Linked DNA regions of Methylobacterium currus. The protein of the gene in region 1 interacts with the protein of each later gene in a pairwise test. Links are inferred from orthologs where the notes say so. Each region holds a gene or a part of one and is shown on either strand. Other genes may lie near its edges.

The links. Proteins that work in one complex are often made in the same cells at the same time.
Region 2: the proteins of DA075_RS10575 (region 1) and dsbD interact in binary tests that used the Escherichia coli proteins (3 or more experiments, as listed by UniProt). The link is inferred for Methylobacterium currus from one-to-one orthologs.

Annotation. Positions count from the first base shown.
Region 1 is NZ_CP028843.1:2,204,570-2,208,404, forward strand. What follows is about bases 1-2,760. They hold DA075_RS10575 (DsbE family thiol:disulfide interchange protein), read left to right. Parts: upstream 1-960; coding sequence 961-1,560; downstream 1,561-2,760. Other genes in these bases: DA075_RS10565 (heme ABC transporter permease), read left to right, coding at 39-800; ccmD (heme exporter protein CcmD), read left to right, coding at 806-964; DA075_RS10580 (GyrI-like domain-containing protein), read right to left, coding at 1,644-2,420; dapF (diaminopimelate epimerase), read left to right, coding at 2,654-2,760. In the rest of the region: more of dapF, read left to right, coding at 2,761-3,541; tRNA (N(6)-L-threonylcarbamoyladenosine(37)-C(2))-methylthiotransferase MtaB, read left to right, coding at 3,538-3,835. UniProt on the Escherichia coli protein: Involved in disulfide bond formation. Catalyzes a late, reductive step in the assembly of periplasmic c-type cytochromes, probably the reduction of disulfide bonds of the apocytochrome c to allow covalent linkage with the heme.
Region 2 is NZ_CP028843.1:6,086,036-6,090,030, reverse strand. What follows is about bases 562-3,481. They hold dsbD (protein-disulfide reductase DsbD), read right to left. Parts: upstream 2,903-3,481; coding sequence 1,220-2,902; downstream 562-1,219. Other genes in these bases: DA075_RS27960 (response regulator), read left to right, coding at 3,062-3,481; DA075_RS27970 (DsbA family protein), read right to left, coding at 562-1,179. Outside these bases: DA075_RS27975 (L,D-transpeptidase), read right to left, coding at 1-544; more of DA075_RS27970, read right to left, coding at 544-561; more of DA075_RS27960, read left to right, coding at 3,482-3,724. UniProt on the Escherichia coli protein: Required to facilitate the formation of correct disulfide bonds in some periplasmic proteins and for the assembly of the periplasmic c-type cytochromes.

The DNA.
Region 1 (3,835 bases):
CGATGTCGATGGATGCCAAGGCGATAGGTCCCAAGGCGATGGGTCGTCTCACGCGGCTGGCGCAGCCCGGCCATTTCATGCGCTGGTCCGGGGTTCTGCTGCCCTGGGTGGCGGGCCTCGCCCTCGTGCTGCTGGCGGTCGGCCAGTACCTGACCTGGTTCGTGGCCCCGCCCGACTACCAGCAGGGCGAGACGGTGCGGATCATGTACATCCACGTGCCGGCGGCCTGGATGGCGGTGTTCTTCTACGGCGCCATGACGGTCTCGGCGCTCGGCACCCTGATCTGGCGTCATCCACTGGCCGACGTGGCGCAGCGCGCCGCCGCCCCCATCGGCGCCGCCTTCACCCTGATCTGCCTCGTCACCGGCTCGCTCTGGGGCAAGCCGATGTGGGGCACCTACTGGGTCTGGGACGCGCGCCTGACCTCGATGCTGGTGCTGTTCCTGATCTATTGCGGGCTGCTCGCCCTGTGGCGGACCATCGAGGATCCGAACAGGGCCGCCCGGGCGGTCGCGATCCTGACCCTCGTCGGCGCCGTCAACCTGCCGATCATCAAGTTCTCGGTGAACTGGTGGTCGACCCTGCACCAGCCGGCCTCGATCCTGCGGATGGGCGGGCCGACCATCCATCCGACCATGCTCTATCCCCTGCTGGTGATGATCGCCGCCGCCTCGGTGCTCGGCGTCGCCCTGCATCTCCAGGCGATGCGCACCGAGATCCTGCGCCGGCGCGTGCGCACCCTGACGATCCTGGAGGCCGAGCGGCTCGATGCCGCGCTCCTCGCCCCGCAGGCGGCCTGACCGGCATGGATCTCGGCCCTCACGCCCCCTTCATCCTGGGCGCCTACGGCTTCACCGGCTTGGTGATCCTCGGCCTCGTCGCCCACGCGTTCCTCGACCGGCGGGCGCAGGAGCGGGCGCTCGCCCGGCTCGCGCAGGAACCGCCTCCGCGGGGCCGCCGGTGAGCGACGTCCCCTTGCATCCGGTCGAGGAGACCGAGGAGCCGCCGCGCCGCAGCCGGCTCCTCTTCCTGCTGCCGCTCCTCGCCTTCGCAGGCCTGGCCGGCATCTTCCTCGGCAAGCTGCTCACCACCGGATACGATCCCTCCGCCATCCCCTCGGCCCTGATCGGCCGCCAGGTGCCGGACTTCACCCTGCCGCCGGTCCCCGGCCTGACGGCCGACGGCGCCGCGGTGCCGGGCCTGACGGCCGCCGATTTCAAGGGCAAGGTGACGGTGCTGAACGTCTGGGCCTCGTGGTGCGCACCCTGCCAGGTCGAGCATCCGATGCTGGTGCGGCTCTCCCGCGACGGGGTCAACCTCGTCGGCATCGACTACAAGGACCAGCCCGAGAACGGCCGCCGCTTCCTCGGCCGTCACGGCAATCCGTTCCGCGCGGTGGGGGCCGACGAGGCCGGCCGCGTCGGCATCGATCTCGGGGTCTACGGCGTGCCGGAGACCTTCGTGATCGGACCGGACGGGCGAATTCGCGAAAAACTCGTCGGCATCCTGACGCCGGAGAATTACGACGCCTTCCTGGCGCGGGTGCGGGCGATGCAGTAGGGGGCCCTCGTGCCCCTGTCGCGGATCTCCTTCGGCGAACGCGTCAGTCGTCCGGGATAGGGGCGAGGCTATCGCCTCGCTCCCTATTTCGGCAGCGCGTAGATGTTGACCTCCAGCGCGTCGTCGGACGGGCTCGCGAGCGGGGTCAGGTATTCTTCCACGAAGGCATCCTGGACGAGGATGCCCTTGGCATCGAGATAGGCCGTCACCGTCTCGTAGGTCTGGTCGATGCCCTCGTAGGCGCCCTTGTGGGTGAAGCGCAGGGCCTTGCCGCTCGGCGTCGAGCCGAAGCGCAGGTCGTCCGGGAGGCCGGCGGGACGCGGGTTCGGGGCGGCCTCGACCGGCACCATCACCTCGAACTGGAAGCCGTCATCGTCGGTGCGGGTGAAGACCGAGATCGGCTGGCCGTTGGCCTTGATGCCGGCCCCTGCAAGCGCCGCCTCGACCTTGGCGATCGCGTCCTTCAGGCTCGGCAGCGCCTGATCCCACTTCGCGGTGCCGGACAGGATCGCGGCGGGCTTGGCCGGCAGCGTCACCTCGTCGACGTCGGACGGGTCGCCCGGATTGGCGACGAGGGGCGCGCGCCCGGCGGTCGGGGGCACCGGCGTCGCGGGCGGCAGCGCCTTGTCGGGCGCGGGCGGGGCCGGCGCCTGGTTGGTCCCCTGGCCCGGGCCGGGCGCCGTGGTGGTCGGCAGCGGCGCCGATTGCGCCGGCGACGGGGTGCCGGCCGGGGGCGCGGCCGGCGACGGCGCGGGAGCCGGGGCAGGCTGCTGCGCAAGGACCGGCTGGGCAAAGACCGAGGCCCCGCAGGCCAGGGCCGCGGCGAGGCCGATCGCGATCGTCGGGAAGCGGGTCTTCATCACGGGCGGAGCGCTCCGGGCTCTGGCGCGGGCTGGCAGTGCCGGCCGGCATTGGCGTGGGCCGGCATCGCCGGCCGGATCGAACGCGTCAAGCGCAAAGCCGTTGCGGGCTCATCGCGAGAGCGTGAGGGCGGGGCCTCGTCCCGACGCCCGGTCGGCTCGCCTGCGCGCCGGTTCTGGTCCATACACCGCGCGGCCCCCATCTGCGCCTTGCCCGTCGGAGAATCCTGCCCGTGTCCCCCCTCGCCCATCGCCGCTTCCTGAAGATGAACGGGCTCGGCAACGAGATCGTGGTGCTGGACCTGCGCGGCAGCGACATCCGGGTGCAGCCGGAGGAAGCCCGCGCCATCGCGGCCGATCCGGCCTCGCGCTTCGACCAGATGATGGTGCTGCACGATCCCGTCACCCCGGGCACCGACGCCTTCGTGCGGATCTACAACACCGACGGCTCGGAGGCCGGTGCCTGCGGCAACGGCACGCGCTGCGTCGCCTGGGCGATGCTGGACGATCCGGCCATGGCGCGCCCGACACTGGGCGAGAACCTGATGCTCGAGACGAGGCCCGGGCTCCTCGAGGTCGTGCGGGTGTCGCCCGTGGATTTCACCGTCGACATGGGGGCGCCGCGGCTGCGCTGGGACGAGATCCCGCTCGCCGAGCCGTTTCCCGATACCCGCCGCATCGAGTTGCAGGTCGGGCCGATCGACGATCCGGTGCTGCACTCGCCGGGCGCGGTCAGCATGGGCAACCCGCACGCGGTGTTCTTCGTCGAGCGCGATCCAGACACATACGACCTCGGGCGGATCGGCCCGCTGCTCGAATCGCACCCGATCTTCCCGGACCGGGCCAACATCTCCCTCGCGCAGGTCATCGACCGCACGCATCTCCGCCTGCGGGTCTGGGAGCGCGGCGCCGGGCTGACGCGGGCCTGCGGCACCGCCGCCTGCGCCGCCCTCGTGGCGGCCGCGCGCCTGCGCCTGACCGGCCGCGAGGCCACCGTGACGCTGCCGGGCGGCGACCTGCGCATCGCCTGGGGCGAGGACGACCACGTCCGCATGACCGGCCCGACCGAGTTGGAACACGAGGGCACCTTCGCAGCCTCACTGTTCGAGGCGTCGTCGTGAGCGTCGAGGTCCTGAGCTTCGGCTGCCGCCTCAACGCCGCCGAATCGGAGGCGATGCGCCGTCAGGCGGAACAAGCGGGCCGCACCGACCTCGTCGTCGTCAATACCTGCGCGGTGACGGCGGAGGCCGGGCGTCAGGCCCGCAAGGCGATCCGGGCCGCCGCGCGCGCGAACCCGGCGGCGCGGGTGGTGGTGACCGGCTGCGGCGCGCAGGTCGAGACCGAGGCCTACGCCGCCATGCCGGAGGTGGCCGAGATCCTCGGCAACCGCCGCAAGCTCGATCCGACGGTCTGGA
Region 2 (3,995 bases), 3.9 Mb from region 1 along the record:
CCGTCGTGCCGTGGATGCGGTACAGCGTGTCCTTGCCGTCCTTGAACAGGTAGAGCGCCCGGGCCCCGAGCGGGTTCCTGTCGCCGCCCGGCATGCCGCCGGCCCAGCGCCCGTTCCGCTCCGGATCACGCCGGAGCATGTCGGGGGTCGGCGCCCATCGCGGCCAGGAAGCCTTGCGGGCGACGGTCGCCTCGCCGGTGAACTCGAATCCGGCCTTGCCCACCCCGACCGCGTAGCGCATCGCCTTGCCGCCCTCCATGACGGGGTAGAGAGAGCGCTTGTATGGATCGACGACGAGGGTGCCGGGCGGCTCCTTCGACGGGAAGTCGACCAACTGGCGGACGTTGCGCGCCTTGAGGTCACGCGGGTCGACCGCCTCGACCGGGAAGGGTTCGTCCGTGACGGCGGCGTACCGGCGCAAGACCTCCGGGGCGATCTGCTGCCGGGCCACCGCGACGGAGGCCGGCGCCCCCTGCGAGGTCGAGCAGGCGCCGAGCGCCGAGGCGAGGGCGATCACCGTCGGAAGGCGGAGGGGCCGCGGCATCACGAGCGTCCTCGCGCGCGGGCCTGGACGACCGCCTGCCTGAAACCGTCGAAATCGAGCGCCGCCGCGACCTTTAGCTGGCCGATTAGGAAGACCGGGGTTCCCTGCAGGCCGAGGGCGTCGGCTTGGTCGAGATTGCGCTGGAGCAAGCCCGCGATCTCGCCGGCAAGTGCCATGCGGTCCCGCTCCAGCCGGGTCATGTCGACGCCGGAGGCCTCGACCGCCTCCCGCATCCGTTCCTTGGTGATGCCGCGGCCCGGAATGCCCATCAGGGCCGCGTGGACGGTCTCGTAGCGCCCCTGGTAGCGCGCCGCGAGGGCGAACTGGGCGCCGTAGACGGAGGCGTCCCCGAGGATCGGCCAGTCCTTGTGGACGAGGCGGATGCGCCCGTCCGTCTTCACCAGCCGGAGAAGGTCGGGCTCGGCCTTCTTGCAGAAGGGGCAGTTGTAATCGAGGAACGCGACGATGGTCAGGTCGCCCTTCGGGTTACCGGAGACCGGCGCCTGCGGGTCGTTGAAGATCGCGTTGGGGTCGACGCCCTGGGCGAAGGCTTCCTCGGTCGGCGGCGCCAGCGAGAGCAGGGCGGGCGCAAGCGCGGCGGCGGGCAGAAGGGCGAGCAGGGTCCTGCGGTCCATCGTGGTCTCCGTGAAACTTAATTTGTCGAAAGGGGGTGGCTCAGGCGCCGACGAGGGCGAGACGACGCTTCAGGTCATCGACCGTGAATTCGCCCTCGGTGCGGGCCTCGCGGACCTCGGCGCCGTTGGGTCGCATCAGGATGAGGGTTGGCGGTCCGACGACCTCGAAGCGCCGCATCAGGGCGCGTGTGGCGTCGTCGTCGCGGGTGACGTCGGCGCGGATCACCGAGACGGCCCTCAGCCTCGCTCGGACGTCGGCATCGGCCAGGACCGTCCGTTCGTTCGTCTTGCAGACGGTGCACCAGTCGGCGGCGAACTCGACGAGCACCGGCTTGCCCGCGGCACGGGCCGCCGCGAGGGCGGCCTCGAAAGCCGGGACGAAGGAGACAGTCCGGCCTTCCTCGACGTGGGCTGCCTGCGTCCGGCCGAGTCCGGCGAGCGGCCGGAGCGGGTCGGTCCCGCCGCTCGCGGCGCCGACGACGAGGGCGCAGCCGTAGGTTACGGCAACGATACCAGCGCCCTTGCCCAGCCGGCCCGCGGCGCCCGCCGTGACGACGTCGAACGCCCCGACGAACACGCCGATGTCGATCGCCAGCGCGCCCCAAAGCACGAGGGAGACCTCGGACGGCACGAGGCGCGAGACCATGGTGATGGCCAACGCGAGGAAGACCACCCCGAAGGCCTGCTTGGCGACGACGAGCCATGGGCCTGACTTCGGCAGGATCCCTGCCCCGAACGTCCCGAACGCGATCAGCGGCAGGCCCATGCCGAGGCCGAGCGCGAACAGGACGGCGGCACCCCGCACCACGTCTCCGGTCTGGGCGACATAGAGGAGTGCCGCGGCGAGCGGCGGCGTCACGCAGGGCCCGACGATCAGGGCGGAGGTGAACCCCATGACGGAGGCGCCACCAAGCGCGCCAAGCCTGCCTACGCTCAGTCGCGACAGGCGGCCGGCGGCACCGGACGGCAGCGCCAGGTCGAACACGCCGAACATCGACAAGGCCAGGGAGGCGAAGGCCGCGGCGAGCAGTCCGAGCGCAGTGGGAGTCTGGAGCGCGACCTGGAGGTTGCGCCCGGACCATGCCGCCGCCACGCCAAGCGTCCCGTAGGCTAGCGCCATCGCGAACACGTAGGTGCCGGACAGGACGAAGCCGCGCCCGGCCGAGAGCCGCTCCCCGGACCGGGCCAGCATGCCGGCCAGCACCGGGACCATCGGGAGCACGCACGGGGTGAAGGCCAGGAGCAGGCCGAGCCCGAGGAAGGTCGCCAGGACGCCCGCGAGTTGGCCCGAGAGCAGGCCGCTCTCGGGCTCGGTCTGCGCGCCAGTGGCCGGCGTCTCGGCGGTCGCCTGTGGACCTCCCGCGGGGACCTCGATGACCTTGCTGATCGGCGGGTAGCAGATGCCCTTCTCGGCACAGCCCTGATAGGTGACGCGCACCTCGCGCAGCCCCGCGAGAGCCGCACCTGGAACGATGGCCTCCGTCGCGCCGTGATAGACTTCCGTCGGCCCGAAGTTGGGGTCGTCCTTGGTCTCGCCGGGCTGGGTGCCGACGGGCAGCTCCCTGCCGCTTCCGTCGGAGGCGGCGATCTTGTCACGGTAGAGGTAGGTGCCGGGGGCGATGGTCCATCGCAGGCGCAGCGAGAGGTCGGGGTCACGGGTGACATCGACGGTGAAGGGCGTCGGCCTCGCACCGGGCTCGCGGCACTGCCCCGGCGACCACAGCGAGGAGCCGGTTCAGAGCAGGGCAGCGAGGACAAGGTGGGTGAACACGTTCGGCATAGGTGGGGTCCGGGCTCGGATCGGCCCGACGCGGATCGGAAACGCAGCTTAAGCCAGGCTTAAGCGGGGCCCGGAGGATGGAGGCGGTGAAGGGAGACACGCATGCGCATCCTCGTCGTCGAGGACGACACCATCCTGTCGGACGGGCTCCGGGCTGGTTTGGGCTTGGCCGGGGCGACGGTCGATTGCGTCGCGACCTGCGCCGACGCCGAGGCGGCGCTCGCCACGAGCGCGTTCTCGGCCATCGTGCTCGACCTGATGCTGCCCGATGGCTCTGGCCTCGACGTGTTGCGGGGGCTTCGCCGCCGGAACGACCGGACGCCGGTCGTCCTGCTGACGGCCCGGGACGCCGTGGCCGACCGGATCGCCGGGCTCGACGGGGGCGCCGACGACTATCTCGGCAAGCCTTTCGACCTCGACGAGCTCTCCGCCCGCATCCGCGCCGTCGTCCGGCGGGCTTCGGGGCGGGCCGCGGCGATCCTGGAACACGGCGCCATCCGGCTCGATCCCGGCAGCCTCGCCGTCACCGTCGACGGTGTGCCGGTCGCCGTCTCCCGGCGCGAGGTTATGGTTCTGGCGGCCCTCATGGAACGACCTGACGTGCTTCGCTCGAAAGCGGAGTTGGAGGAGCGCCTCTACGGCTGGCAGGAAGAGGTCGAGAGCAATGCCGTCGAGGTTCACATGCACAACCTGCGCGCCAAGATCGGCCGACACGCCATCGAAACGGTGCGCGGCCTCGGCTACCGCATGAGGGCCCTGACATGAGGTCGCTCCGCGCCAGGCTGTTCGCCATCCTGCTGCTCGCCACCGGCCTGATCTGGCTCAGCGCGGTCGCCTGGATCTACTTTGGCTCAAAGCGCGAGGTGGAGCAGGTCCTCGACAACCGCCTGCAGGAAGCAGCCCGCATGGTCAGTTCCCTGGTGGGCGCGGTCGGCGGCCCGGGACCGGACGGGGCTATCCGCACCATCCCGGCGCAGACCGCCTACGAGCGGCAGCTCTCATGTCAGATCTGGTCGCTCGACGGGCGCATGGTCGC